DNA from 4 places in the Dactylosporangium thailandense genome. Region 3 is predicted to be linked to each of the others. Evidence: riboswitches for the same ligand, from Rfam matches in the RefSeq annotation. Region 3 holds a riboswitch; each other region holds the start of a gene.
The links. A riboswitch is a leader RNA that binds a small molecule or an ion and turns the genes downstream of it on or off. The one in region 3 is predicted to bind cobalamin.
Positions count from the first base shown of each region.

Region 1: another riboswitch for cobalamin. It lies ahead of bluB (5,6-dimethylbenzimidazole synthase); the one in region 3 lies ahead of cobN (cobaltochelatase subunit CobN).
Region 2: another riboswitch for cobalamin. It lies ahead of AC6JBM_RS03980 (ribonucleoside-diphosphate reductase subunit alpha); the one in region 3 lies ahead of cobN (cobaltochelatase subunit CobN).
Region 4: another riboswitch for cobalamin. It lies ahead of AC6JBM_RS03955 (ABC transporter substrate-binding protein); the one in region 3 lies ahead of cobN (cobaltochelatase subunit CobN).

Region 1 is NZ_AP029195.1:526,724-533,845, reverse strand. It holds gene AC6JBM_RS02285 (zinc-dependent alcohol dehydrogenase) at 1-17, shown strand, start outside; gene AC6JBM_RS02280 (SanA/YdcF family protein) at 25-753, opposite strand; gene AC6JBM_RS02275 (hypothetical protein) at 903-1,406, shown strand; gene AC6JBM_RS02270 (hypothetical protein) at 1,445-1,864, shown strand; gene AC6JBM_RS02265 (leucine-rich repeat domain-containing protein) at 1,887-3,059, opposite strand; gene AC6JBM_RS02260 (TolB family protein) at 3,467-4,423, shown strand; partial or broken gene bluB (5,6-dimethylbenzimidazole synthase) at 4,424-5,045, opposite strand; cobalamin riboswitch at 5,082-5,286, opposite strand; gene AC6JBM_RS02250 (serine hydrolase domain-containing protein) at 5,381-6,745, shown strand; gene AC6JBM_RS02245 (sensor histidine kinase) at 6,742-7,122, shown strand, end outside.
Region 2 is NZ_AP029195.1:937,310-944,431, forward strand. It holds gene AC6JBM_RS03970 (ABC transporter ATP-binding protein) at 1-662, shown strand, start outside; gene AC6JBM_RS03975 (hypothetical protein) at 659-1,393, shown strand; cobalamin riboswitch at 1,483-1,693, shown strand; gene AC6JBM_RS03980 (ribonucleoside-diphosphate reductase subunit alpha) at 1,812-4,160, shown strand; gene AC6JBM_RS03985 (ribonucleotide-diphosphate reductase subunit beta) at 4,178-5,155, shown strand; gene AC6JBM_RS03990 (RCC1 domain-containing protein) at 5,367-6,608, shown strand; gene AC6JBM_RS03995 (phosphotransferase) at 6,737-7,122, shown strand, end outside.
Region 3 is NZ_AP029195.1:7,032,146-7,039,267, forward strand. It holds gene AC6JBM_RS31085 (lytic polysaccharide monooxygenase) at 1-77, opposite strand, end outside; gene AC6JBM_RS31090 (TetR/AcrR family transcriptional regulator) at 288-875, opposite strand; gene AC6JBM_RS31095 (class I SAM-dependent methyltransferase) at 926-1,714, shown strand; partial or broken gene cobN (cobaltochelatase subunit CobN) at 1,737-5,286, opposite strand; cobalamin riboswitch at 5,324-5,459, opposite strand; gene AC6JBM_RS31105 (ferredoxin-like domain-containing protein) at 5,496-6,551, shown strand; gene AC6JBM_RS31110 (precorrin-8X methylmutase) at 6,548-7,122, shown strand, end outside.
Region 4 is NZ_AP029195.1:927,754-934,875, reverse strand. It holds gene nikB (nickel ABC transporter permease) at 1-258, opposite strand, end outside; gene AC6JBM_RS03955 (ABC transporter substrate-binding protein) at 243-1,793, opposite strand; cobalamin riboswitch at 1,832-2,011, opposite strand; gene AC6JBM_RS03950 (SigE family RNA polymerase sigma factor) at 2,142-2,639, shown strand; gene AC6JBM_RS03945 (hypothetical protein) at 2,636-3,661, shown strand; gene AC6JBM_RS03940 (phosphate ABC transporter ATP-binding protein) at 3,714-4,544, opposite strand; gene AC6JBM_RS03935 (class E sortase) at 4,600-5,535, opposite strand; gene AC6JBM_RS03930 (Ig-like domain-containing protein) at 5,664-6,530, opposite strand; gene AC6JBM_RS03925 (hypothetical protein) at 6,583-6,879, opposite strand; gene AC6JBM_RS03920 (WxL protein peptidoglycan domain-containing protein) at 6,876-7,122, opposite strand, start outside.

The DNA.
Region 1 (7,122 bases), 5.9 Mb from region 3:
AGCCGGCCGGGCCCTGACCCGGCGTCAGGATGTGTGGGCGGCGATCGCGTCGGCCAGGCTGCGGTCCGGCGGGGACTGCACGGCCGGCGGGCGCAGTCGCGTGGCGTCCCAGGCCGCCTTCCACGCCGCGCCGACGTCCCGGGCGCGGTTCTTCCAGATCGTGATCTGCCGGCAGCCATCGCACCCCGACGGCACGCCCCAGGCGTCGACGCCGACGCGGCGGCAGAGGGTGACCGCACGGTACAGGTGGATGTCCTGGCTCACGAGGAGCGCCCTGGTCACGCCGTAGACGTCGTGCGCGCGGCGGCAGGTGTCGTAGGTGTCCAGGCCGTAGGGGTCGACGACGACGCGGGACCGCTCGACGCCGTGCTGGGCGAGGTAGTCCCCCATCACCCGGACCTCGTTGCCCGAGCCGCCGTGCGCGTCGCCGGAGATGAGCAGCGCCTTCACCTTGCCGGCGGCGACGAGCTCGGCGGCCTTGTCGAGGCGGTTGCGCAGGAAGGTCATCGGGTCCTGGCCGCCGGGCGCGACCTGGGCCCCGAAGACGATCGCGACGTCGGCGGCCGGCGCCTGCGCGACGGCGACGAGGCGCCCGGAGGACGACGCGTGGACCCACGCGGTCGGGACCATCACGACCGCGACGAGCAGCACCGCCACGGCCGCGAGGCGCAGCAGCACCCGGCGCCGGCGGCGGGGCGGCCGGGCCGGCTGCGGTGCCGCGGCCTCGCCGGGTGCGGTGTCCGTGTTCGCCATGCGGGCAGCATGTCACGGCCCGGCAAGGGGTGGAACGGCCTGGAACGGGTCCAGGGATCTCGTGGCACGAATCCTGGATCACACGCGATCGGCCCGGCCATAGCGTCAGACGTATCGATGCACCACCGACCGCTGCCGGGAGGCACACCATGAACCGTCCGAGCGTCCGCCTCTCGATCGCCGTCGCCGCGATCGCCCTCGCCGGGCTGAGCACCGCCGCCTGCTCCGGCGACGACCCGGCCGGGTCGCCGGACATGGTGCCGGCCGGCGCCACGTCCTCGCTCAAGCCGAGCCCGACGAAGCAGAGCAAGCCCAAGGGCGACACGAAGATCGTCGAGTTCAAGATCGTCCAGCAGCCGAAGTGCCCCGAGGGCACCGCCGTGTACCGTGCCGACGCCGTACCCGTGATCATCAAGTGGAAGGTCGCCGGCGCCACCGGGATCGGGCTGTCGGTGGACAACCCGGACCTGCCCGGCAGCTACGGCAACTACCCCGCGAGCGGCACGGAGACGTTCACGTTCTCCTGCGGCGGCCCGGTCGGCAGCGTCGAGACGCACACGTACACGATCACCACCACCGGCGGCAAGCAGACCAAGAAGGCTCAGGTCAAGGCGTCGGCGAAGGTCATGGACACCGGCCGCGGCGGCAACTGACGCCGCGGCACCGCCCGGCCATGCGCGATGATGTCGCCATGGGAGTGATCTACGACTATTTCGCCGCCGACTCCGACGAGCAGGCGGCCGCGGCGCTCGACCTGCCCGGCGGCCCCGGCGGGCCGGACGCCCACGACGGCCCGGTGGTCTCGTGCCGCATCGACCCCGCGGTGCGCCTCGGCGAGCTCGCGCGGCTGCTCGCCGGCGTCGACCGCTCGTCCGGGGCGCCGATCGCGGCGACCCCGGACTTCGACCAGCTGGTGCTCCCGATCAGCCCGGACCTGCGCGCCGCCCTGGCCGCCGCGACCCCGGCCGAGCTCGACGCGGTCGCCGATCCCTGGTCGCGCATCGAGGAGTTCGACGGCGGCTTCGCCCCGCCCGACGCGGCCGAGTTCCTGCACTCGCTCGCCGAGGTGAGCCGCGCCGGCAAGGGCCTTTACTCCTGGATCTGCATCTAAGACCGCGTCTCAGGCGCGCGCGTCAGTACCGGTTGGGCTTGGCCTCTACCTTCGTGGTCGCCGAAACGCGGGGCTTCCCGGTGAACGAGTTGAACCTGGCGCGAACCAATTGCAGCCGGTCGAGCCCCTGCACCGACTCGGGCAGTTCGGTGAGCAGGTTCTCGTCGAGGTAGAGCGCGCGCAACGCGTGCAGGTTGCCGATCGAGTCGGGCAATGAGCGCAGCTTGTTGTGCGACAGGTTCAAGGTCTCCAGCTGGCGGAGCCGGCCGATCGACTCGGGGACCGTCGCGAGCTCAAGGCCGGAGAGGTACAGCGAGGTCAGTGCTGTGAGATTGCCGATCGACTCGGGCAACTCGGTCAGCCGACCGCTGCTGCGGATGCCGAGCTCGGTCAGCCGGGTCAACTCGCCGATCCAGGCGGGCACCTCGCTCACCGCACCGGTCAAGTAGAGATGTTCGAGCGCGGTGCAGCCGCGCAGCTGCGCCGGGAACTCGGCGAAATGGTTGGATCCCAACGACAGCGCGGTCAGGTTGACGAGGTCGGCGAACGACTCCGGCAAGGCGGTGAGCTGGTTCATGTTGAGATCCAGCCCGGTCAGACAGGACAGCTTGCCGATCGATTCGGGCAGCGCCACGATCGCGTTGTGGCGCAGCTGGAGCGAGTGGAGACCGCCGAGATCGCAAATCGTCTCCGGCAGCGCGTCGATCTCGTTGTCGTCGGCGCGAAGGTCGACGAGGGCGGCCAGCCCGCCGATGTTGTCGGGCAGCCGGGTCAGCTTGTTGCCGGTGACGCGAAGGGTGTGCAAGGAGCGCAGGTCCGCGCACCAGTCGGGCAGCGTCGCGAACTCGTTGTGGCCGAGCTGCAGCGTGGTCAGCGCGGCGAGGTCGCGCATCCGGTCGGGCAGCGTCCGCAGTTGGTTTCGACTGGCCGTGAGGTGCTGGAGCGCGACCAGCTCGCCGATCTCGTCGGGCAGCGCGGTGAGCTGGTTGTTGTCGAGGCGTAGCTCGGTCAGCGCGGTCAGGTCGCCGATCCAGGCCGGCAGCGCGGTCAGCCGGTTGTCGCTCAGATCGAGTGTGGTGACCGTGGTGAGATCTCGGATGGCCGGACGAAGCCTCGTGAGCCGGCGGCCGGACAGGTCGAGGTGGGTGCCGCCGTTCGTGCGGACGTCCTTGATGATCTCGTCTGTCGTGGGCATGCGTTGCCAACCGTTTCCGTTGAGGGCGGGGTGTTCGGCACCCTAGTAGCCCTCCGCAACCCCGTCTGCGACCTACTTGCGGCTCGTGCCGGACGCCAGACCGGCAGGCGGGCAGCGCCGGTGGGCCTCGGCGGGGGTGGCCGGCCCGTCGGGGGCGAAGGAGACGCGGGCGACGAGCGGCTCGCCGCGAACACTAGGGCGCCGCCGGCGGGGACGCCACCGCATCGCCGGCGGCGGAAGCTTGTCGAGCACCTTGCCGTCCGCACAGCGGCCGGCTCGAACACCCGGCCGGGACACCAACGCTCTACATTCAGCCTCCAAATGAGACGCGGTCTAACTGTCGGGTTTCGGCGGGGGCGGCGACTTGCCCGGAATTGGGCGGGTCAAGCTCGGCTAGCGTGCCGCCCATGCAGCGACCCCTGACGATGCGTCCGGCCGTGAGCCTGGCCGCGTGCCTGGGTGTGGCCGCCGTCCTCGGGACGGTCCCGGCCACCCCCGCCGCCGCGGCGTTCCCGGGCGCCAACGGCCGCCTCGCCTTCGAGCGCTTCGACGCCGCCGGCACCGCGCTCGGCGACATCTACACGATCACCGCGTCCGGCAAGGGCGAGACCGACCTCACCGGCACGCCGGCGATCGAGGACCGCGACCCCGCCTGGTCCGCCGACGGCACGCGGCTCGCGTTGCGCCGCTACGGGGCCGGCCCCGACCAGCTGTGGGTGATGAACGCCGACGGCACCGGCCTGACCGTCGTGCCCGGCAGCGGCACCGCGTCCGCCCCGGCCTGGTCCCCCGGCGGCGGCAAGCTCGTCTACGAGTGCTGGTCGGGCGGCCAGACCGACATCTGCTCGATCGCCCCCGACGGCACCGGCCTCACCCAGCTGACCAGCACCGCCGGCGTCGACGAGCACACCCCGGTGTGGTCGCCGAACGGGCTGAAGATCGCCTTCGTCCGCGACAGCGCCGCGGGCGGCAGCAACCTGCTGACGCTCGCCGTCAAGACGCTGGCCACGACGGCGGTCACCGCGGCGGTGGCCGGGACCTACGACTCCCGCCCCGACTGGTCCCCCGACGGCACCCAGCTCGCGTTCGGCCGGTTCGTCGCCGGCAGCGGCTACGGCACCGGGATCTACCGGGTCCCGGGCGCGGGTGGCCGGGCGACGCTGGTGACCCGGCCCCTGGCGGGCAGCGACTCGCACCACACGATGCCGGCCTGGTCCCCCGACGGCACGCGGATCGCCTACTGCGACCTGGACGACAACGAGGCCTGGGGGCACATCTTCACGATCAACCCCGACGGCACCGGCAACACCCAGGTCACCTTCGGCCCGGGGACCGACGAGGCCCCCGACTGGCGCGCCGGCTGATCACCAGCGGTCCTCGTGGCGGACCTGGTGCAGCGGGGAGCGGCGGCGCCACCCGTGCCGCTCCAGGTCCGGCACCTCCATCAGCCGGCTCACCGGCCCGAGGCACAGCCACGCCACGGGCCGCACGCCGGGCGGGATGCCGAGCAGGCCGCGCAGGAAGTCCTCCCGGTAGAACGACACCCAGCCGACGCCGAGGTCCTCGGCCGTGGCCGCGAGCCACAGGTTCTGGATGGCGAGGCACACCGAGTAGAGGCCGGCGTCGGCGATCGCGTGGCGGCCCAGCACCGCGGGGCCGCCGCGCTCGGCGTCGTACGTGACCACGACCGACAGCGTCGACTCCAGTACCCCGTCGATCTTGATGCGGGCGAAGCGGGCGGCCGTCTCGGCGTCGAGGGTCGCGGCGAACACCCCGCGCTCGTGGGACACGTGCGCGTGGAAGGCCTCGCGCAGGGCCCGGTCGCGCACGACGACGAAGTCCCACGGCTGGGACAGCCCGACGCTGGGGGGCGGCGTGCGCGGCGCCGAGGATCCGGTCGAGCGTGGCGTCGGGCACCGGCGCGCCCGTGAACTCGCCGCGCACGTCGCGGCGGCGGTTGATGATGTCGTACAGCTCGTGCGTCATGACAGGCTCCCGCTGCGCTCACGCCCCGGGCGGGCCGGGGCCGTCAGTCGCGAGGCCGGTCTTCGGACTCCCGGATCGTCGCCTCACCGCCCGCCTTCCCAGCCCGTGCGGGCCAGTGGCTACGCGTGCGCGTGTGGGCGGCGGCTCCCCGGTCACCGCGGCGGGCCCGTGCCGGATTCGCACCGGCTTCCCAGATTCTCCCCGCCGTCGCCGGCGGGGCACCTCGCTTCAGTACTTGCCGCCGCGAAGGGTATCGCACCCCCGACTTTCGTCAGGGGCGGCCGCGGCGGTTCGGCAGATCCGCCCGGGCGCGCCGCTGCCTAGCGTCGGGTGGCATGAACCGCAGACTGCTCGCCCTCGCGGCCGCCGCCGTCGTCCTGTGGCCCGCCGCACCGGCCCAGGCCGCGCCGGCCGCGACCCCCATCGACACCTACCTGCGCCAGGCCCTCGACGGGACCGGGCTGCCCGGGCTCTCCGCCGTCGTGACGCACGGGGACGAGGTCGTGCACGCGGCCGGCTACGGCCACGACTCGACGGGGGCGCCGGTCACCGCGCGCACGCCGATGCGGGTCGCCTCGGTGAGCAAGTCGTTCACGGCGACGGCGGTCATGACGCTCGTGGACGCCGGGAAGATCGCGCTGGACGAGCCCGTCGCGGACCAGCTCCCCGAGTTCCGGATGGCCGACCCGCGCGCGGCCCGCGTCACGGTGCGCCAGCTGCTCGACCAGACCTCCGGCCTCGCCGACGGCGGCATCGACATCCCCGCGGCCGAGTCCACCGCCAGCCCGGCCGCGTACGTGGCGGCGCTGCGGAGCGGGCACCTCGCCGCCGAGCCCGGCACCGCGTGGGCCTACTGCAACGCCAACTACGAGATCGCGGCCCGGCTCGTGGAGGTCGCCGGGGGTGTGGGCTTCGGGCAGTACGTCCGGATGCACGTCTTCGAACCGCTCGGGATGACCGGCAGCTCCGTCGGGGGCGCGGCGGCGGACGGCCACATCTCGCTCTTCGGCGCCTGGGTCGCGCGGCCGGAGCTGCGCGCGTTCGGGGCGCGCGGCGGCGCGGGCGGGGTCGTCACCGACGCCGAGGACCTGGGCCGGTGGCTCATCGCCCAGACCGGCCACGGCCCGCAGGTCGTCCGGCCGGAGAGCCTCGCGGCCATGCACGCGCCGTCGAAGGTGCGCGACTACGCGATGGGCTGGGGCCCGTCCGACGTGGACGGCCGCGAGCTGCTCGTGCACTCGGGGAACCTGTTCACCTACACGGCCGTCGAGGCGATCGATCCCGCCACCGGCTACGGGTACGCGGTGATGACGAACAGCGCGGGCCTCTACGACGACACGTACGAGGTGCTGCGCGGCCTGGTCGCCGTGACCCACGGCGCCGAGCCGCCGGCGGCGGGCGGGCAGCGGCAGCTGATCGAGCTCGTGCTGGGCCTGGTCGCGCTGGCCTCGGCGGGCCTGGCCGTGCTGGGCGTGCTGCGCCCCTCCCGCCGCTGGTGGCGCCTGATCCCGCCGGTGCTCCCGACCGTGATTTTTCTGTCGTACCCGCAGTGGGTCTCGATCCTCATGAACGGCCGGACGGTCACGTGGGCGCAGATGACGTACTTCGCCGCCCCACTGACCGTCACCCTCGCCGTCGCGGCGGTGTCCGGCCTTGTCGTCACGGCGGCCCGCCTGCGCTCGATAGCCTCGGCCAGGTGAGCAAGTATCTCGTGTTCGCGGCGATCGCCGGCGCCTGCGTCGCCAGCGGCCTCTACCTCGACCACGTCCCGGCCTGGCGCCAGCTGCTCTTCCCGGTGCTGAGCGCCGCCGCCTACCTGCACGGGCGGCACCTGCCGGCGCGGCACGACTGGGTGGTGCCCGCGCTCGCCGCGCTGCCCGGCGTCGTCCTGCTGGTGCCGGAGCCGGCCCGCGGCGCCGGTGCGCTCATGTGCCTGGCCCTGTTCGTGGTGCTGCCCTGGCTCGCCGGTCGCTTCCGCCGCCAGCAGGCCGACCTGGTGGTGGCCGGCCGCGAGCGGATCGCGCAGCTGGAGCTGATCGCGCTGCGGGAACGCGCGCGCATCGCGGCGGACATGCAC
Region 2 (7,122 bases), 6.1 Mb from region 3:
CCGTCGCCCTCGTCGGCGCATCCGGCGCGGGCAAGACCACCGTCGGTCAGTGCGTCGTGGGACAGGTCCGGCCGACGACCGGCACCCTGCGCTGGAACGACCTGCCGATCCGCCGCTCGCTGTGGCACACCGGCCGGGAGCGCCGCTGGCGCCGCGACATCCAGCTCGTCCAGCAGGACCCGCGGGCCGCCCTCAATCCACGGTGGACGGCCGGGCGCAGCGTCGGCGAACCCGCCCGCAACTTCCCCGGCGGCCGGACCGCGGCCGAGCTGTTCGAGCGGGTCGGGCTCGATCCCGCACTCCGGCACCGGTACCCGCACGAGCTGAGCACCGGCCAGTGCCAACGGGTCTGCATCGCCCGCGCCCTGGTACCCCGGCCGAAGCTGCTGGTGCTCGACGAGCCGCTGTCCGCACTCGACCTGCCGGTGCAGGCACAGATCCGCGACCTGCTCGCCGAGCTGCACCGCACCGAGGGGCTGGGCTACCTGTTCATCTCCCACGACCTCGTCGCCGTCGCCGCGCTGTGCACCCGCGTCATCGTGCTGCACCACGGCCGGATCGCCGAGGAGGCGGCCACCGCCGACCTGCTCGCGAACCCGGTCCACCCGCACAGCCGCGACCTCGTCGCCGACACCCCGACCCTGAAGTACGGCCCGGCATGAGCAGGCCGCAACTCGGTGCCCGGTTCACCGCACCCCGCGGGGTGCCCGAGGGACCCGGCTGGCACCACGCGACGGTCCTGACCGGCCCGATGCTGCACGAGCTGGTCGCGGACCACGCCCGCGCCCGGGACACCGGCCATCTCGTCGCGGCCGCGTCGCTGCTGTTCTGCCAGTACGTCAACCAGGTCACCGGCCCCGTCCTCGCCCGCTGCTTCCTCGAGGACCGCATCGTCGACGCGGCGGCGGCCGGCACCTGGATCCACATCGCCGGCGGCCGCCTCGACAACGCCGCGTTCGCCGGTGATGCGGCCGGCGACCGGCCCCGCGACGACACGACGACGGGCTGGCTCGTCGAGCGCATGCTGGACGAGAACTTCGCCCCGGCGATCGACGCGTGGCACCGCGTCACCCGCGTGGGCCGCCGCACCCTGTGGGGCAACGTCGCCAGCGGTATCGCCACCGCGATGCGCAGCATCTCCTGGACGCAGGACGACCCGGCCCGCTTCGTGACCGACACCGTCGCGCTGCTCGACCGGCATCCGCGCACCCGGGACCTGTGCGTGGTGGCGGACCTGGCGGCCGGTGACAGCCGCTGGCAGGTACACCATCGGCGCACCTGCTGCCTGATGTACAAGACCGGCGACGGCAGCTTCTGCGCCACCTGCAGCGTGCTCCCGGCGCCGGAGCGAGCGGCCCGGGCCCGCCGCATGGTGGACACCCCGACCACGTGACCGCCGGTCGGCAGTGACGCACGGTGATGCGACCCGCGCGACACGCCGACACACCATATGGTGGTTCGCTTTCTCGATGCCTCCCATATATGGTGTTGCTCGCAGCTGGTTCGGCCGCCCCCGCGGGACGGCCGTGGCAACAGGGAACCCGGTGTGAATCCGGGACTGCCCCGCAGCGGTGAGTGGGAACGAAAGCCGTCAACGAAGCACTGGGCCGCGAGGCCTGGGAAGCGACGGCCGGTAGGTGGCTGAGAGGCCGCGCCCGCGAGTCCGAAGACCTGCCAGCGCACCGTGCGCCAAACCGGGCGTGCGGTGGTCGGAGGCCGCGCGGGACGGCCGACGCCAACGCGGGTGACGGCGTGCCGTCTCCCCGTGGCGTCGTCCCCTGTGCGCCAACCACGGGTGACGAGGGGGACTCATGACGGTCACGCAGGACGCGGCCGCGCCGGAGCAGCGGCGGCACGCGATGCAGGTCCGCAAGCGCAACGGTGATCTGGAACCGGTCGACGTCAACAAGATCGTCAAGGCGGTCGAGCGGTGGGTCGCCGACCTCGACGAGATCGACCCGCTGCGGGTCGCCACGAAGACGATCAGCGGCCTCTACGACGGGGCCACGACGGCCGAGCTGGACCGGCTGTCGATCCAGACCGCGGCCGAGCTGATCGGCGAGGAGCCGCAGTATTCCAGGCTCGCCGCCCGGCTCCTCGCGGCGTTCGTGGACAAGGAGGTCCGCGGGCAGGCGGTCGCGAGCTTCAGCCAGTCGATCCGCTACGGCCACCAGCTGGGCCTGATCGGCGACGAGACGGCCGCGTTCGTCGCCGCGAACGCCCGCAAGCTCGACGATGCCGTCGATCTCGGCGGGGACCTGCGCTTCGAGTACTTCGGCCTGCGCACCGTCGCCGACCGCTACCTGCTGCGCCACCCCGAGACCCGCCTCGTCGTCGAGACGCCCCAGTACTGGCTGCTCCGCGTCGCCTGCGGGCTCTCGCAGACGCCGGGCGAGGCGATCGGCTTCTACCGGCTCATGTCGTCCCTCGCATACCTGCCGTCCTCGCCGACGCTGTTCAACTCCGGCACCCGGCACACGCAGATGTCCTCGTGCTTCCTTGTGGACTCGCCGAAGGACGAGCTCGACTCGATCTACGAGCGGTATCACCAGGTCGCCAAGCTCTCGAAGTTCTCCGGCGGCATCGGCATCTCCTGGTCGCGCGTGCGCGGGCGGGGCGCGCTGATTCGCGGTACCAACGGGAAATCCAACGGGATCGTGCCCTTCCTGAAGACGCTGGACGCGGGTGTCGCCGCGGTGAACCAGGGCGGGCGGCGCAAGGGCGCGGCGTGCGTGTATCTGGAGCCGTGGCACCCGGACATCGAGGAGTTCCTCGAGCTGCGGGACAACACCGGCGAGGAGGCCCGCCGCACGCACAACCTCAACCTGGCCAACTGGCTGCCGGACGAGTTCATGCGCCGGGTCGAGGCCGACGCCGACTGGTCGCTGGTCGACCCGTCCGACGCGCCCGAGCTGCCGGACCTGTTCGGCGCCGACTTCGACGAGGCCTACCGGGCCGCGGAGAAGCGCGCCGTGCGCACGGTGAAGGCCCGCGAGCTCTACGGGAAGATGATGCGCACCCTCGCGCAGACCGGCAACGGCTGGATGACGTTCAAGGACCGCTCCAACGCGCTGTCGAATCAGACGGGGGCGCCGGGTAACACCATCCACCTGTCCAACCTGTGCACCGAGATCGTCGAGGTCAACAGCGACGGCGAGACCGCCGTGTGCAACCTCGGCTCGATCAACCTCGGCGCGCACGTGAGCGCCGCCGGCGTCGACTGGGAGCGGCTGCGTGAGACGGTCCGCACCGCCGTGGTGTTCCTCGATCGCGTCATCGACATCAACTACTACCCCTCGCAGCAGGCGGGCGCGTCGAACCCGCGGTGGCGGCCGGTCGGTCTCGGCCTGATGGGCCTGCAGGACGCCTTCTTCGCGCTGAAGCTACCGTTCGACTCCGCGGCCGCGCGCGAGTTGTCCACAAGGGTGCAGGAAGAAATCTTCCTCACCGCGCTGGAGACGTCCGCGGAACTGGCCGCGCGGTTCGGCCCGCACCCGGCGTACGCCGAGACCCGCGCGGCGTCCGGCGTGCTGCACCCGGACCTCTGGGGCATGAGCACGGACGGCGAGCGCTGGGCGGCGTTGCGCACACAGATCGCCGAACACGGCCTGCGCAACTCGCTGCTCATCGCGATCGCGCCGACCGCGACCATCGCCTCGATCGCGGGCTGCTACGAGTGCATCGAGCCGCAGGTGTCCAACCTGTTCAAGCGCGAGACGATGTCGGGGGAGTTCCTGCAGATCAACTCGTACCTGGTCCGGGAGCTCAAGGCCCGCGCGCTGTGGACGGCGCCGATCCGGGAGCGGATCAAGCGGGCCGAGGGCTCCGTGCAGGACCTCGGGGAGCTGCCGGCGGACGTGCGGGAGCTGTACCGCACGGCGTGGGAGCTGCCGCAGCGCTCGCTCATCGATCTCGCCGCGGCCCGGGCGCCCTTCATCGACCAGTCGCAGTCGCTGAACCTGTTCATGAGCGCGCCCACGATCGGGAAGCTGTCCTCGATGTACCTGCACGCGTGGAAGTCCGGCCTGAAGACGACGTACTACCTGCGATCCCGGCCGGCCACCCGAATCCAGCAGGCGACGGTGTCGATCATCGCGCCCGCCGCCGAGGCGGTCGCGTGCTCGCTGGAGAACCCCGAGTCGTGCGAGGCGTGCCAGTGAGCCTCCTCGACCCCGGCATGAACCTGACGCTGCGGCCCATGCGGTACCCGCACTTCTTCGACCGGTACAAGGACGCCATCAAGAACACGTGGACCGTCGAGGAGGTGGACCTGCACAGCGACCTGCCCGACCTGGCCAGGCTCACCCCGGCCGAGCGGCACCTGGTCTCGCGTCTGGTCGCCTTCTTCGCCACCGGTGACACGATCGTCGCCAACAACCTCGTCCTGAACCTGTACCAGCACGTGAACTCGCCCGAGGGAAGGCTGTACCTGTCCCGGCAGCTGTTCGAGGAGGCCGTGCACGTCCAGTTCTACCTGAACCTGCTCGACACCTACGTGCCCGACGAGGCCGAGCGGTTCGCGGCGTTCGCGGCGGTGGAGAACATCCCGTCGATCGCCCGCAAGGCCGAGTTCTGCTTCCGCTGGATCGACTCCCTCGGCGAGCTGCGGGAGCTCAAGACCCGCGACGACCGCCGGGCGTTCCTGCTCAACCTGATCTGCTTCGCGGCGTGCATCGAGGGCCTGTTCTTCTACGGCGCCTTCGCCTACGTGTACTACCTGCGCTCCCGCGGCCTGCTGCACGGCCTCGCCTCGGGCACCAACTGGGTGTTCCGCGACGAGTCCATGCACATGGCGTTCGCCTTCGACGTGGTGCAGACCGTCCGCTCGGAGGAGCCGGACCTGTTCGACGACACGATGGCGGCGCAGGTGCGCGACATGCTCGCCGAGGCCGTCGAGTGCGAGGTCCAGTTCGCCGCGGACCTGCTCGGGCAGGGTGTCTCGGGCATGTCCCTGGCCGACATGCGCGAGTACCTGCAGCACGTCGCCGACCGGCGGCTCGCGCTGCTGGGGATCGGGCCGCTGTACGGCAGCCGCAACCCCTTCGCCTTCATGGAACTGCAGGACGTGCAGGAGCTGTCGAACTTCTTCGAGCGCCGCGTCTCGGCCTACCAGGTCGGCGTCACCGGCACCGTTTCCTTCGACGACGACTTCTGATTCGCGGCGCCGTAGCCCGTCGCAGGAGCCCGGCGCTCATCACGATCCACTATGGACCGCCGCCCGGCTTCTGGAGTGTCGCGGAAGTGACGCTGTGTTCCAAGTCAGCCTTGGGCGGGGGACAAGTCAGCTCCAAGAGGCGGCCCGCAACCTGCTTCCTGTCAGACGCAATCGCCAATGATCAATCTTTTCCGGACAGGATGTGGGGAACATGATGAGGTCCAAGGCGCTGATCGGCGTCGCCGGTGCCGTCGTCGCGGTCGGTTCGTCGCTGGCCTTCGGCGCGGCGCCGGGCTACGCGGCCGGCGGCTCCGAGCCGGGTGTCGCGTACGGCTGGGGCGCCAACACCTTCGGCCAGGCCGGTGCCGGTACGGGGGCGGCGCAGTACAACAGTCCACAGCGGGCGGCCCTGCCGGGCGACGTCGTGCAGCTGCAGAGCGGCGGCCGAGCGGGCTACGCCCGGCTGGCCGACGGGCGGTTGCTGTCCTGGGGGTACAACCTCAACTCCGCCCTCGGCAACGGTTCCACGATCGCGAGCACGCGCCCCGCGGCGCCGGTGCTCGGCATCGGCGGCGTGGGCACGCTCACGGATGTCGTCGACGTCGCGGTACACATGGAAAGCGCCATCGCGGCGGTGCTGGCCGACGGCACGGTGGTCGCCTGGGGCTCGAACGTGAACCGGCAGCTCGGCGACGGCTCGACGGGCAGCGTCCGGGCGTATCCGGAGCGGGTGCTGACCGCGCCGGGCCTGCCGCTGACCGGCGCGGTGGACGTCGAGTCGGGCGTCGAGGCGACGTACGCGCTGATGGCCGACGGCACCGTCACCGCCTGGGGCGCGGTGAAGTGCGACGGCGCGCTGGCGGGCACGACGCCGTTCGCGACGCCGGTGGCGGGGCTCAGCGACATCCGGCAGATCGCGGTCGCCGGCGGCGTGGCCCTGTTCCGGCGCGGCGACGGTGCGGTGCTCTCCTGCGGCGGCGAGGCGCGTGCGCTCGGCCGGCCGTACGGCCCGCTGAACTCGACGACCTCGGCGTACGTGCCGGTGCAGGTCACCGATCTCGGCCCGGGCAGCGACGTGGTGGACATCTCGGCCGGCATTTCGGCGATGTCCGCGCTGACCGGGGACGGCCGGCTGTACCTGTGGGGGGACAACACGCAGTACCAGCTCACCCCGCTCGGCGTGTCGGGCGGCGTGGCGGTGCCGACGGAGCTGGTCCGCCCGGCCGGTGAGCCGAAGATCGTCGACGTGGAGAACGACAACGCGCCGGTCACGTACGCGGTGCGGGCCGACGGATCGATGCTGGTCTGGGGCTGCAACATGTTCGGCATGGCCGGGACCGGCACGACCACCATGCTGGTGAGCCCGACCGTGGTCAGCGTGCCGGGCCGCGCCATCGTCAGCGTCGCCGCGGCGAACTGGGACGTCCTGGCGGTCACCGTACCGGCGGTCTGACCCGCACGCACGCAACACCCGCCTCGCCCGGGCCCATCGGCCCGGGCGAGGCGTTCGTGTATTCGTGGCGGACCTGAAAGGGTCGGCGGACAGCGTGGCCGTGGTCGAACCCGGTACGGTTACTCCGCATGACCGGGACCGAGACCGAGTTCTCCGCGGGCCTCATCCGCGACCTGCTGCGGGACCAGCATCCGGACCTGGCCGAGCTGCCCCTCCGCGAGGTGGACGGCGGCTGGGGCAACCAGATGTGGCGCCTCGGCGACGAACTGGCCGTGCGGATCCAGCGCATGGACACCGACCCCGATCGCCAGCTCAAGGAGCGCCGGTGGCTGCCGCTGCTCGCCCCGCGCCTGCCGCTGCCGATCCCCGTCCCGGTGCGCAGTGGTACACCCTCCGAGCGCTGTCCCAAGATGTGGACGGTCATGACGTGGGTTCCGGGCCTGCCGCTGGACCACGGGTCGATCACCCGCGGCGAGCACGCGGCCGGCACCCTGGCGGCGTTCCTCCGGGCGCT
Region 3 (7,122 bases):
ACGGTCAGGCCCAGGGCGGCGGTGACCACGACGAGGGCCCCGACCGCGAGGCGCCGGGCGGTCGATGAAAGTTGCATCGGTACTCCTCGGGGGTGCGCTGCCGCCGTCGCGCGTCCGGGCGCGGCGGCGACGCGGCTGACATTCGGACGGACCATGTCAACGCGCGCGGCTCCCGCCGGGGAGGGTAGCCGGTTAAACGAGGAATGTGAATATCTGCGCGGGCCGGTTCACCCCGGGGACCAGGTCGAGGTCCGGGGACGGCCCGGTGCGGCCGGCGAAGAGCCGGCTCACCCGGGGACCAGGTCGAGCACGCCACGGACCGCCCGCTCGACCGCCGCACGACCCGGGGACGGCCCGGTGCGGTCGGCGAAGAGCAGGTGCGCGGAGCCGATGAGCATCGCGCCCAGGGTCTGCGGGTCGGCGCCGGGCGCGAGGCGGCCCAGGTCGCGCTCGGCGGCCAGGTAGTCGCCGAGCATGACGGCGGCGTCGGTGAGCACCGGCACGCCGGCCGGCCACGTGTCGCGCAGCCGGGCGCGCAGCTCGTCGCGGAAGGTGATCAGGGCGACGATGGCGACCGCGACCGAGCCGAAGACGCCGATGAGCGCGTCGGCAACGTTGCCGGCGACGGTGCCGCCGCCCGCCGCGGACCGCAGCGCCTCGGCCTGCGGCGCCATGCGGTGCGCGCGGTCGAGCACGAACTCGGCCAGGAACGCGTCGAAGTCGGCGAAGTGCTTGTGCAGCACGCCCTTGGCGACCGCCGCCTCGGTCGTCACCGCGCGGCTGGTCAGGCCGCTCGGGCCGTCGCGCAGCAGGATGCGGTCGGCGGCGGCGAACAGCTGCTCGCGGACGTCGCGGATGGCCACCCCGGTCGGCACGTGTGCAACCCTCCATTGCCTAGTGGGCGCTTGCCCATTAAGGTGGGCGCATGCCCACTCTACCGTCACCGGAGCACCCGCATGAGCAGCGGGCGGTCGCGGAGTCCTTCGGCGCCGACGCCGAGCGCTACAACCGCGCCCGCCCCGGATACCCCGCCGCGCTGATCGAGCGCATCCTCGCCGGCAGCCCCGGCCGGACGGTGCTCGACGTCGGCTGCGGCACCGGGATCGTCGCGCGGCAGCTGCAGGCCGCCGGGTGCTCGGTGCTCGGCGTCGACCCCGATCCGCGCATGGCCGAGGTGGCGCGCCGGCAGGGGCTCGAGGTCGAGGTGGCGAGGATCGAGGCGTGGGACCCGGCCGGGCGCGCCTTCGACGCCGTCGTCGCCGGGCAGACCTGGCACTGGGTCGAGCCGGTCGGGGGCGCGGCCACGGCGGCGCGGGCGCTGCGGCCGGGCGGCCTGCTCGCGCTGTTCTGGAACGGCGTCGAGCCGCCGCCGGAGGTCGCCGAGGCCACCGGGAACGCCTTGCGCGAGCACATCCCGATCCCGGTGGCGGCCCGGTTCTCGTTCGGCGGCGAGGCGTACCGCCCCCTCGCCGACCGGGCCGCCGAGGGGATGCGCACGGCGGGCGGCTTCGGCGAGCCGGAGCCGTGGACGTTCCCGTGGCGGCGCGACTACACCCGCGACGAGTGGCTCGAGCAGGTGTCCACCTCCGGCGGCGTGAACCGGCTCCCGGCCGAGACCCTCGCCGGCGTCCTGGCGAAGGTGGGCCGGGCGATCCCCGACGCGTTCCCGGTCGTCTACAGCACCGTCGCGGTCGCGGCCCGCCGAAGCAGCTAACGGTCGCGGCCCGCCGAAGCAGCTACACGTCCTCGAGGTCGCCCTCCGTCTGGAGGTACACCTCGCGCAGACCGTCCAGAGTGGACTGCTCGGGGTGCTCCCACAGGCCCCGGTCGGCCGCCTCCAGCAGCCGCTCGGCGATCCCGTGCAGCGCCCAGGGGTTCGACTCCGTCAGGAACTTGTGGTTGTCCGGGTCGAACACGTAGGACTCGGCCAGCTTCTCGTACATCCAGTCGGCCACGACCCCGGCGGTGGCGTCGAAGCCGAAGAGGTAGTCGACGGTGGCCGCGAGCTCGAACGCGCCCTTGTAGCCGTGCCGGCGCATCGCCGCGAGCCAGCGCGGGTTGACGACCCGGGCCCGGAACACCCGCGCGGTCTCCTCGCTCAGCGTCCGGGTGCGCACGGCGTCCGGGTTCGTGCTGTCGCCGACGTACGCCGCGGGTGCCTTCCCGGTGAGGGCGCGCACGGTCGCCACCATGCCGCCGTGGTACTGGAAGTAGTCGTCCGAGTCCGCGATGTCGTGCTCGCGCGTGTCGGTGTTCTTGACCGCGACGCTGATCCGCTTGTACGCGCCCTCCATGTCGGCCCGCGCCTCGATGCCGTCGACGCCGCGGCCGTACGCGTAGCCGCCCCAGACCGCGTAGACCTCGGCGAGGTCGCGGTCGTCGCGCCAGTTCCGGCTGTCGATGAGCGGGAGGATGCCGGCCCCGTAGGCGCCCGGCTTGGAGCCGAACACGCGCAGCGAGGCCCGGCGCGCGTCGCCGTGCCCGGCGACGTCGGCCTCGATGTGCGCCTTGACGAAGTTCTCCTCCGGCGACTCCCCCGGGGCCGAGGCCGCGAGCTGGACGGCGTCGTCGAGCAGGGCGACCACGTGCGGGAAGGCGTCGCGGAAGAAGCCGGAGATGCGCATGGTCACGTCGATGCGCGGCCGGCCCAGCTCCGCGAGCTCGATGCGTTCGAGCCGGGTGACCCGCCGCGACGCCTCGTCCCACACCGGCCGCACGCCGAGCAGCGCGAGGGCCTCGGCGATGTCGTCGCCGGCGGTGCGCATGGCGCTGGTGCCCCACATCGACAGCCCGACGGAGCGGGGCCAGTCGCCGTGGTCGGCCCGGTACCGCGTGAGCAGCGAATCGGCCATGGCCTGCCCGGTCTCCCAGGCGAGCCGGCTCGGCACCGCCTTGGGGTCCACGGAGTAGAAGTTGCGGCCGGTCGGCAGCACGTTGATGAGGCCGCGCAGCGGGGAACCGCTCGGCCCGGCGGGCACGTAGCCGCCGTCGAGCGCGTGCAGCACCATCGTCAGCTCGTCGGTGGTGCGGGCCAGGCGCGGCACGATCTCCTCGGCGGCGAAGCGCAGGACACGTACGACATCCGGATTGTCGGAAATCTCCGACAATCCGGAGACATCCCAATCGCGAGCCTCCATCGCCGCGACAAGCGCGCGGGCGCGCGACTCGACGTCGTCGACCGCGGCCCTATCCACAGTGGACTCATCGTGCCCCAGCGCCTCGCGCAGGCCGGGCAGGGCCGCCACCTGGCCGCCCCACATCTGGCGGGCCCGCAGCATGGCCAGCACCAGGTCGATCCGCGCCTCGCCGGAGGGGGCCTGGCCGAGCACGTGCAGGCCGTCGCGGATCTGCACGTCCTTGACCTCGCACAGCCAGCCGTCGACGTGCAGCAGGAAGTCGTCGAACTCGGCGTCGTGCGGCCGGTCGTCCAGCCCCAGGTCGTGGTCGAGCTTCGCGGCCTGGATGAGGGTCCAGATCTGGGCCCGGATCGCCGGCAGCTTGGCCGGGTCGAGCGCGGCGATGTTCGCGTGCTCGTCGAGCAGCTGCTCGAGGCGGGCGATGTCGCCGTAGGTGTCCGCCCGGGCCATCGGCGGCACCAGGTGGTCGACGAGCGTGGCGTGGGCGCGGCGCTTGGCCTGGGTGCCCTCGCCGGGGTCGTTGACGAGGAACGGGTAGATGAGCGGCAGGTTGCCCAGGGCCGCGTCCGCGCCGCAGCCGGCCGACAGCCCGACCGTCTTGCCCGGCAGCCACTCGAGGTTGCCGTGCTTGCCGACGTGCACGACGGCGTGGGCGCCGAAGGAGTCGGCGAGCCAGCGGTAGGCGGCGAGGTAGTGGTGCGACGGCGGCAGGTCCGGGTCGTGGTAGATGGCCACCGGGTTCTCGCCGAACCCGCGCGGCGGCTGCACCATCACCACGACGTTGCCCCGCCGCAGCGCGGCGAGCACGATGTCGCCGTCGTCCGGGTCCACGAACAGCTCGCCCGGGGCCGGGCCCCAGTGCTGCTCCATCCCGGCCCGCAGGTCCTCCGGCAGCGTCTCGAAGAACGCCCGGTAGCGCTCGGCCGGAATCCGCACCGGGTTGCCGCGCAGCTGCTCCTCGGTGAGCCAGTTGACGTCCTGGCCGCCGGCCGCGATGAGCTCGTGGATGAGCGCGTCGCCGTCGGACGGGAAGCCCTCGCCGAGGTCGTAGCCGCGCTCGGCCAGCGCGGCCAGCAGCCGCACGACGCTCGCGGGTGTGTCGAGGCCGACGGCGTTGCCGATCCGCGAGTGCTTCGTCGGGTACGCGCTGAGCATCACCACGATCCGCTTGTCCGCGTTCGCCAGGCCCCGCAGGCGCGCGTGGGCCGCGGCGATCCCCGCCACCCGGCCCGCCCGCTCGGGATCGGCGACGTAGACGGTGAGGCCGTCCTCGTCGATCTCCTTGAACGAGAACGGCACGGTGATGAGCCGCCCGTCGAACTCCGGGATGGCGACCTGGGTCGCGGTGTCCAGCGGCGACAGCCCGTCGTCGTTTCCGTCCCACGTCTCGCGGCTGCTGGTCAGGCACAGGCCCTGCAGGATCGGCACGTCCAGGGCGGCGAGCGCGCCCACGTCCCAGGCCTCGTCCTCGCCGCCGGCCTGCGCGTCGGCCGGGCGGGTGCCGCCGGCCGCGAGCACGGTCACGATGAGCGCGTCGGCCCGGCGCAGGGTGTCGAGCAGCTCGGGCGGGGCGGTGCGCAGGGAGGCGGCGAAGACCGGCAGGGGCTGTACACCTTCAGCCTCCAGCGCGGCGCAGAGGCCCTCGACGAACGCGGTGTTCCCGGCGACGTGGTGGGCCCGGTAGTAGATGACGGCGACCGTCGGCCCGTCCACCGGCGCGGCCTCGCGCTCCAGCACGCCCCACGCTGGGGTCTCGACCGGGGCGGCGAAGCCGTGGCCGGTGAGCAGGACGGTGTCGCAGAGGAAGCGGTGCAGCTCGGCGAGGTTGGCGGCGCCGCCGAAGGCCAGGTAGGCGTGGGCCTGCGCGGCGAGGCCGGCCGGGACCGTGGAGTGGCTCATGAGCTCGGCGTCGGGGGCCTGCTCGCCGCCGAGGACGACCACCGGGAGCCCGGTCGCCAGGAGCGCGTCGAAGCCCTCCTGCCAGTCGCGGTACCCCCCCGAGGAACCGCACCACGACCAGCTCCGCGCCCTCGGCGAGCCCCGGCAGGTCCTCGACCGCCGTGCGCGAGGGGTTGGCCAGGCGCCACGCGGCACCACTGGCCCGGGCGCTGAGCAGGTCGGTGTCGGACGTCGACAACAGCAGGATCACGCCGGGTCCTCCCTCGGGGTCCGCGCCCCAAGACGGTGGGATGGGTCCGGCGGCGGAGAGTATCCTGGCTTGCCGGAAATCGTCTCTCCGGTTCACAGTGGCGGGACCGTCCCGGATTCGCACCGGGTTCCTCCACGTCGCCGTTGCACAGCGCCGTCAACTCTTCAGGACGAGCGTGTGTGCCGTCAAGCGCAGGTAGTATCCGCCGCGTGCAGGCTCCCAGCGGACGCGACGCCCCCGACCGGTGCCCCGGCGCCGTGCAGGTCCACGCGGCCGCCGACGGCGGGCTGGCGCGCGTGCGGCTGCCCGGCGGGCGGCTCACCGCCGCGGGGCTGACGGTCCTGCGCACCGCCGCGGCCGAACTCGGCGATCCGGCACTGGAGCTCACCTCTCGCGGAAACGTGCAGGTCAGGGCGTTGCGGCCGGGGGCCGAGCACGAGCTCGCGGCCCGGCTCACCGTCGCCGGGCTGCTGCCGTCGGCCACCCACGAGCGGGTCCGCAACATCGTCGCCAGCCCGCTGAGCGCGGCCGTGCGCCCCCTGGTCGCGGCGTTCGACGCGCTGCTGTGCGCCACGCCGGCCCTCGCGGGGCTGCCGGGCCGGTTCCTGGCCACCGTCGACGACGGCCGCGGGGACGTGACGCCGCTGCTCGGCGACGTGGGCCTGCACGGGTCCCGGCTGACCCTCGCCGGTCGCCCCACCGCGCGGCACGGTGGCCCCGAGCTGCTCGTTCGCGCCGCCGAGGCGTTCCTGGCCGAGCGCGCCGCGCAGTCCTCGCAGGCCTGGCGGCTGGCCGAGCTGGACGACGGCCCGGCGCGCGTCGCCGCGCGGCTGGGCACCACCGTCTCGGACACTCCGCTCACCCGGTCGGGCCCGCCCGAGCCCGGCATCCACGGCTCGTCCGCCGTGCTCGCCGTGCCGCTCGGACTGCTCACGCCGGCCCAGTCCGCGGCGCTGGCCGGAGAGATCATCGTCACGCCATGGCGCACCGTGGTCGTGCCCACATCGACGATGCCGCAAGCTGTGGCGTCCGGGCTCGTCGCGGACCCGGCCTCGCCGTGGGCCGGGGTGACGGCGTGCGCGGGCCGCCCGGGGTGTGCCAAGGCGCTCGCCGACGTTCGCGCGGACGCCCGGGCCTCGGTGCTCGCGGGCTCCTCGGAGCCGGCGCACTGGGTGGGCTGCGAGCGGCGCTGCGGCGCACCGAAGGGGAGACACGTGGAGATGTTGGCGACGGCGTCGGGCTACCAGCGCAGCGTGCGCGGATGAGCGACTACATCCGCGACGGGGCCGAGATCTACCGGCGCTCGTTCGCGACCATCCGGGCCGAGGCCGACCTGTCCGGGCTGCCGGCCGACGTCGCCCAGGTGACGGTCCGCATGATCCACGCCTGCGGCATGGTCGACCTCCCCGCCGACGTCGGCTACTCCCCCGGCGTGGTCGCGGCCGCGCGCGCCGCGCTGCGGTCGGGCGCGCCGATCCTGTGCGACGCCGAGATGGTCGCGTCGGGGGTGACCCGGGCGCGGCTGCCCCGCGACAACGAGGTCGTGTGCACGCTGCGCGATCCGGCGGTACCGGCGCTGGCCTCGACCCTGGGCAACACGCGCAGCGCGGCCGCGCTCGAGCTGTGGCGGGGCCGCATCGACGGCGCCGTCGTGGCCGTCGGCAACGCGCCCACCGCCCTGTTCCGGCTGCTGGAGATGGTCGCCGAGGGGGCCGGCACGCCCGCCGCGGTGATCGGCATCCCGGTGGGGTTCATCGGCGCCGCCGAGTCGAAGGCGGCCCTGGCCGAGTCCGGCCTCGAGCACCTCGTGGTGCACGGCCGCCGGGGCGGCAGCGC
Region 4 (7,122 bases), 6.1 Mb from region 3:
GCCGAGCCAGTCCGCGTACTGCACCGGGTACGGCCGGTCGAGGCCGAGGTCCTGACGCAACGTGGCCAGGTCCTCCTCGAGCCGGCTGATGTCGGCGCCGGGCTCCACCATGGACAGCAGGATGGCGTGGCTCGGGTCGCCGGGGATCAGCCGGACCATCGTGAACAGCACGATCGAGATGCCGAGCAGGACGGGCACCGTCGCGGCGAGCCGCACGGCGAGGTAGCGCAGCATCGCGCCGGCTACCGGGCCAGCCACATGCCGGGCAGGATGCGCCGCGACAGGTTCGGGTCGGCGCCGTGGACCCGCGGGGTGTAGGCCGCGCCCCACTGCGTCGAGGCGTACAGGTACAGCAGCGCGACGTCGTCGAGCAGGATCCGCTGCACCTGCTGGGCCAGGTCGGCCTGCTTCGCCGGGTCGAACTCGGTGCCCAGCTGGTCGACGAGGGTGTCGACCCTCGGGTTGCTGTAGCCGCCGTAGTTGGACACGACGCCGGTGCGGTAGAACGAGCGCAGCTGCCCGGCGATGTCCCCGGTGGCCGAGCCGCACGAGCAGTAGGTGGCGATCTCGAAGTTGCCGTCGAGCATCATCTGGTTCGAGGCGGTCGTCTCCACGGGAGCCAGCTCGGTGGAGATGCCGACCTTCTTCCACTGGCTCTGCAGCGCGATCGCCAGCGGCTGGAACACCGTGTATGTCAAGATCTTGAAGTGCAGGCGGGTGCCGTTCTTCGCCCGTACGCCGTCGGGGCCGGGCAGCCAGCCGGCGGCGTCGAGCAGCCCGGCCGCCTTGGTCACGTCGGTCGCGGTGCCGGTGCTGATCGCGTACGGCAGTCCGGCCGGGAAGTGCCCGGTGGCCGCCTTGGCGTAGCCGTGGTTGAGCCCGTCGACCAGCTCCTTGCGGTCCGCGGCCAGGTCGAGCGCCTGCCGGACCGCCTTGTCCCGCAGCGCGGGGACCTTCTTCGTGTTCAGCCAGATGTTCCTGGTGGTGGGCGCCGGGGAGTGCACGGTGAACTTCGTGCCGGACTTCTCGTACTGCAGGCGCTGGTCGATCTCGACGTTGAACTCCGCGTCGGCGTCACCGGAGCGCAGCGCGAGCATCCGCGCCTGCGCGTCGGTACCCAGCCGCGCCTCGATCCGCTTGAGCTTGACGCCGCCCTCGGGCTTGTCCCAGTAGTCGGGGTTCGCCTCGGCGATCAGCGTCTCGCCGGGGACGAACTGGACCGGCTTCATGAACCCGGTCAGATCGGGGTTGCGGTTGAAGTCGTCGCCGCGGCGCTCGGCCTCGGCGGCGTTGTGGATGCCGTACGTCGTGAGCCGGAACGCCAGCCCCGGGTCCGGGGTCTTCGTGGTGACCCGCAGCGTCGTGGCGTCGACGGCGGCGAACTCCATCGCGCCGAGGATCGACTTGGCGCGGGTGTTCTTCGCCTTGTGCCGCTCCAGCGATGCCCGCACCGCGGCGGCGTCCACCGGCGCCCCGCTCCAGAACTTCACGCCGCCGCGGAGGGTGAACTCCCAGGTCGTCGGGGTGACGGACTTCCAGGCGGTGGCCAGGCCGGGCCGCAGCGTCGCGTCGTCGTTCTGCACGACGAGGGACTCGGCGAGGCCGTTCTCGAGGATCCGCTGCGCGTCGATGTGGATCGGGTCGAGCGAGCGCGGCATGTTCACGGTCAGGAACCGCAGCGTCTGCTCGGCCGCCGGCTCGCCGGACGGCGCCGCCGGGCCGCTCGCGCCGCAGCCGGACAGGAACAGGGAGATGGCGACGGCAAGTGCCGCCGCACGGGAAAAGGACCGCATGCGGGAGTTCCGCCTTCCAGCACCTCGTGGACGGTGGTGTACACGTACGTGCCGTGGCCGGTCTCCTGGCTGACGGGAGGCGCGTTCCCGGCCGGCCTTCCCAGGCATCGCTGCCCAGTGACCCCACGAGGGTGAAGGCCGGGAACTCCCGATCACAGTGGCGAGGGCCGCGCCGGCATCACACCGGCTTCCCGATCACCACGGCCCCGGCAGCCTAAGGCGGTCGTCGCGGTCCCGACAAGGAAGATCCAGCATGAAACTGCCCACAGCGCGCCGGCCGCCCTCGCCGTTGCCGGAGCGGTCCCGTGCAACGAACGCCGGGCGTGGCTTCGTGAACGGGGTGTGCAGGTGACGTTCGAGGAATTCCTCGCCGCCCGGTTGCCCGCCCTCACGCGGTACGCCACGGCGCTCGCCGGTGATCCCGACGCCGGCGCCGACGTGCTGCAGGACGTGCTCGTGAAGGCGCAGCCCCGGTGGTCGAAGATCGCTGAACTGGAGTCCCCGGAGGCGTACGTCCGGCGGATGGTCATCAACGAGCTGACCTCGGCTCGAAGACAGCTCGCGGCGCGGCTGCGCCGGGAGCGCGTGCACCACGCCGCCGAGCCGGCCGCGGCCGACGGCCATGACGAGCGGATCGCGCAGCGGGACGCGCTGGTCCGGCTCATCCGTGACCTTCCCGCGCGCCAGCGGATCGTGATCGTGCTGCGGTATCTCGAGGACATGGCCGACGCCGACATCGCCGTGCTCATGGGCTGCTCGATCGTCACCGTCCGCACCCAGGCCATGCGTGGCCTGGCCACCCTGCGCGCAGTACTGCCCCAACCCAGCCTTGAGGAGCAACGATGAGCTACGAGGACGACGCGATCCGCGGCGCGATCGCCACCATCGCCGACCGGGCCCACGCACCGCAGCGCATCGCGGCGGCCCTCGACGTGCGGACGCGGGTCATACGCCAGCGCCGCCTGGTGCTGCGCGCCGCCGGGGCCGCGGTGGCGGTGGCGGCGGTCGGAGGCGGCCTGGAGGTGTACCGCTCGACGGCCAGGCCCGGGCGGCCCGAGGAGCCCGGCTCCCCGAAGGCCCCGGGCGGCTTCCCGAAGGTCTCGGGCGGGCCGGGCGGCGGCTGGCTGGAGGCCACCGCGACCTGGCGCCCCGGGTTCCTGCCCGACGGCTACGGCCAGGTGATGGCCTCGGTCCTGGTGTCCGGCGGCGCCGCGGCCGCCACGAGCCGCGGCTGGGCCCCCGCGCCGGGCACCGACACCACGGGCGCGACCGTGACCCTGATCATCGGCGACGACGACCCGCTCCGTCACACCGGGGGGACCGTGTCGATCAACGGCGTCGAGGCCGAGGTGCTGGACCGCATCGAGGCCGCGTCCGGCGTGACGTGGGTGCCGGCGGGCGGTCAGCGGGTGACGGTGATCGTGACCGGCTCGGACCGCACGGTGGAGCGCGACATGGCGGTCGCGGTGGCCGAGTCCCTGCGCCCGGACTCGACGAAGATCGCGGTGGGCCCGCGGCTCGGCTTCCTGCCGGACCCGTTCACGTCGGGGTCGTGGTGGTACACGGCGCGCGCCGACCTGTACGGGCCCGCGTGGACCGTCGACCTGGCGGTGAACGGCCCGGGCAGCTCGCTGACGCTCGTGTGGGGCCCGGCGGTCCGACGCTCGTTCGACCCGGCGGGTGCGCAGCGGGTGCGGGTGCGCAACGCCGACGGCCTGCTGAGCCGGGACGGGAACGAGCTGTTCGTGCCGCAGGACGGCTACAACCTGGAGATCACGGCTCCGCAGGCCGGGCTGCAGCTGCCGAGGATCGCCGAGGGCCTCGAGGTCGGCCCGGTGCCGGACATCAGCTGGTACGGCTCCCGCTGATCGGCGCCCGCCGCGGGACGGCCGCGTGGACCCCACGCGGCCGGGCCCGCCGTCAGCCGAAGCGGCCGCGCACGTAGTCGGCGGTCCTCGGGTCGCGGGGCGCGCCGAACATCGCCGGCGTCGGGCCGAACTCGACGACCCGGCCGGGCTGGTGCTCCTCGGCGAGGAAGAACACGGCCTGCTGCGAGACGCGGGCGGCCTGCTGCATGTTGTGCGTGACGATGACGATCGTGACGTCCTCGACGAGCTCGGCGATCGTCTCCTCGATGACCCGCGTCGAGGTCGGGTCGAGCGCCGAGCACGGCTCGTCCATGAGCAGCACCTTCGGCCGGATGGCGAGCGACCGCGCGATGCACAGCCGTTGCTGCTGGCCGCCGGAGAGCGCGCCGCCGGGCTGGCGGAGGCGGTCGCGGACCTCGCGCCACAGCCCGGCGCGCACGAGGCACTCCTCGACGATCTCGTCCTTGACCGCGCGCGAGGCCCGCCGGCCGGTCAGCTTGAGGCCGGCGACGACGTTGTCGTAGATGGACATGGCCGGGAACGGGTTGGGCTTCTGGAAGACCATGCCGATCTGGCGGCGCGCCTCGGTGAGCTTGCGGCCCGGATCGTAGATGTCCTCGCCGTCGAGCAGCACCTGCCCGGCCATCGACGCCGACGGCACCAGCTCGTGCATCCGGTTGAGGATCCGCAGGAACGTCGACTTGCCGCACCCCGACGGCCCGATCAGCGCGGTGACCTCGCCCGCGCGCATGTGCAGCGAGACGCGGTCGAGGACGAGGTGGTCGCCGAACCAGGCGGTGACGCCGACCGCGCGGAGTCCGGCCAGCTGCCGATGGCTGTGGTACGAGTCCGCTACGACGAGCTCTGGTTCGGCGATGTCCATGGCGTTGCGTCTCCTCCGCTTCGATCTTCCCGGCCGGTCTCGCTCGCGCGCCGGCTCACAGCAGGTTGGGCAGCATCCGGACGGTCTGCTCGGCGACCATCAGGCCGAAGACCGCGAGCAGGGGCAGGAAGACCACCCAGGTGCGCACGGCGCCCCAGCGGTGCCGGGACCACACGAAGCCGACCGCGCCGGCGACGAGGCCCTGCAGGCCCATCACGAGAATCCACAGCGACGACGTGTCCCCGGCCAGCGCCTGCTCCTGCGGGCTGATGGAGCCCGGGCGCAGCGGGCGGGGCGGGCTCGGCCGGACCTGCGACACGAGCACCGCGTCGACCCGCAGCACGCCGTCGGGCAGGAACGGCACGCCGACGGCGGTGACGAGCGTGAGCCGCCCGGCGCCGGGCGCGACCGGCGGCGGCACCGCGTCGCCGGCGCGGCGGCTGCCGGTCACGCGGTACGTGGACTCGCCCTGCCCGGTGAGCACGGTGATGCGGTCGTCCGGCTGCAACTGCTCGATGCGGCCGAGCGGGCCGCCGTACGCCGCGGCGCGGCCCATGATGATGGCGGTGCCGGCCTGGCCGGGCAGCGCGCTGTCGCGCTGGTGCCCGGGCCCGTACATGAGCACGCCACTGGTCGTGCCCTCCGACACGACCTCCTCCAGGTGCAGCGCGGGAATGCGCAGGACGCCCACCGGCGTGCCGAGCGGGATGAGGGTGCCGTCGCGGAGCTGGCCCACGGGCGCCGTGCCCCGGGCGAGGTCGACGCGCAGCGTGTCCATGCCGGCCTTCTGCTTCGAGGCGTGCACGAGCTGGCTGATCCCGGTGATGTTCACCGCGAGCCCGAGCAGGACGGAGGCGAAGACCAGCAGCGCGGAGCCGGCGAAGTACCGCCAGGCGGGGGCGGGCTCCGGGGCCGGCGGCGGGTACGCGGCCGCGTACCGCGCGGGCTCGTAGTCCGGCGGCTCCGAGCGTACGGGCAGCAGTGCGGTCACGGGCCGGCCTCCCTGAGCTTGTGGTCCGGTGCCGGGGCGGCTGCGCGCTCCGGCACCGTTGATGCGGGTGGTGCTGGTGTTGCGGGTGGTGCTGGTGTTGCGGGTGGTGCGGTTCGTCAGGGCCCGGATCAGGCGGTGACGTGGATCGTCACGGCGCTCGACGTGCCCGGGCGGACGTTGGCGTCACCGGAGTAGACCGCGACCAGCTGGTGGTCGCCGGCGGGGCTGAGGCCCGGGACGATCGCGACGGCCACGCCCAGGACGAGCCGGGCCGAGGCGACGACCGCCGAGCCGTCCTTGATCTGGATGGTGCCGGTCGGGATCTTGCCGTTGGTCGCGGTCACCTGGACCAGCGCGACCAGCGGCTTGTTCACCTTGACGGTGGTCGGGAACGCGAAGAACCCGCTGCCGGAGGTGGCCCGGCCGTCCCACCGCCACTGCAGGGCGTCGTAGAACCGGTCGGCCGGCCAGTCGGCCGGCTGCGCGGCGCGGGTGGCGGCCGAGATGTCGATCGGCGTCACCCAGGAGGCGAGGAGGTTGAAGTCGGCGTCCGCGCAGGCGCCGACGATGCTGAAGGCACCGGTGGCGACGGTGGTGCCCACCGGCTTCGCGGCGTCCTCCGGCGAGAGCCCCACGTCCGACGTGTTCGCCGGGAGGATGCCCTTGACGATGTTCTGCACGCCGCCGTCGTTGAACGTCCCGGCCTGCACCGGGATGGCGAGGTCGCTGCCGAGGGTGACGACCGGGGCCAGCGGCGCGCCGTTGACCACGATGTTCGCCTCGTCGCCCACCTTGGAGAGGGCGTCGACGTAGTACGTGGAGCCCGCGGGGCAGTTGGTGGCCGGGACGGCCAGCGTCACGGTGTCGGCGGGGTTGCCGGCGCCGAACTGGAAGCTGCCGGAGAGCGGCTTGACGGTGACGGTGCTGCCGCCGGTGGCCGCCTGGGCCGGAGCGCCGAGCGCGCCCAGCAGCAGCGACGACGAAACCGCCGCCACGATTAATGCCCGCTTGGACAGGTTCACAGGGAGGGGTCCTTTCGGTGCGCCGCTACGCGGCAGGGGGTTGGTTGGACTTGCCGTATCGCCGGCCGAGGACCACGAGCCCGAGGCCGGCGACGATCAGTGCGGCGGCGCCGCCGGCCAGCCCGGCGAGGGCCGGGCCGGTCTTCGGCAGGTCGCCCGAGGGCGGTGAGGACGGGGTGGGGCTCGGCGTCGCGCCCGGAGGCACGCTGACGGTGATCGTCACGGAGCCGTTGTCGTCGGCCGCGGCGGCTCCGGCGGCGAACAGGCTGCCGAGCAGCAGCAGGGCGAGCGCGGTGACGGCAAGGCCGGTTCGACGGATCACAGCTTCTCCTCCATTCGCGCCGGCTCGGACTCGAGCTCGGGACGGGATGCCGCCAGCCGGTCGGCGGCGGCGCGCCGCTCCTCGAGCCGGCCCCGCTCGACGGCCGCGGCCAGGGTCCGCGCGGCGGCCCGGCGGCGCCGGCGCAGGACGATGACGGCCAGCACGACCAGGGCGGCGAGCAGGACCAGCAGGACGAGCTGGCTCCACGGCATCGCGAACAGGCCGGCGCGGCGCCGGCCCGTG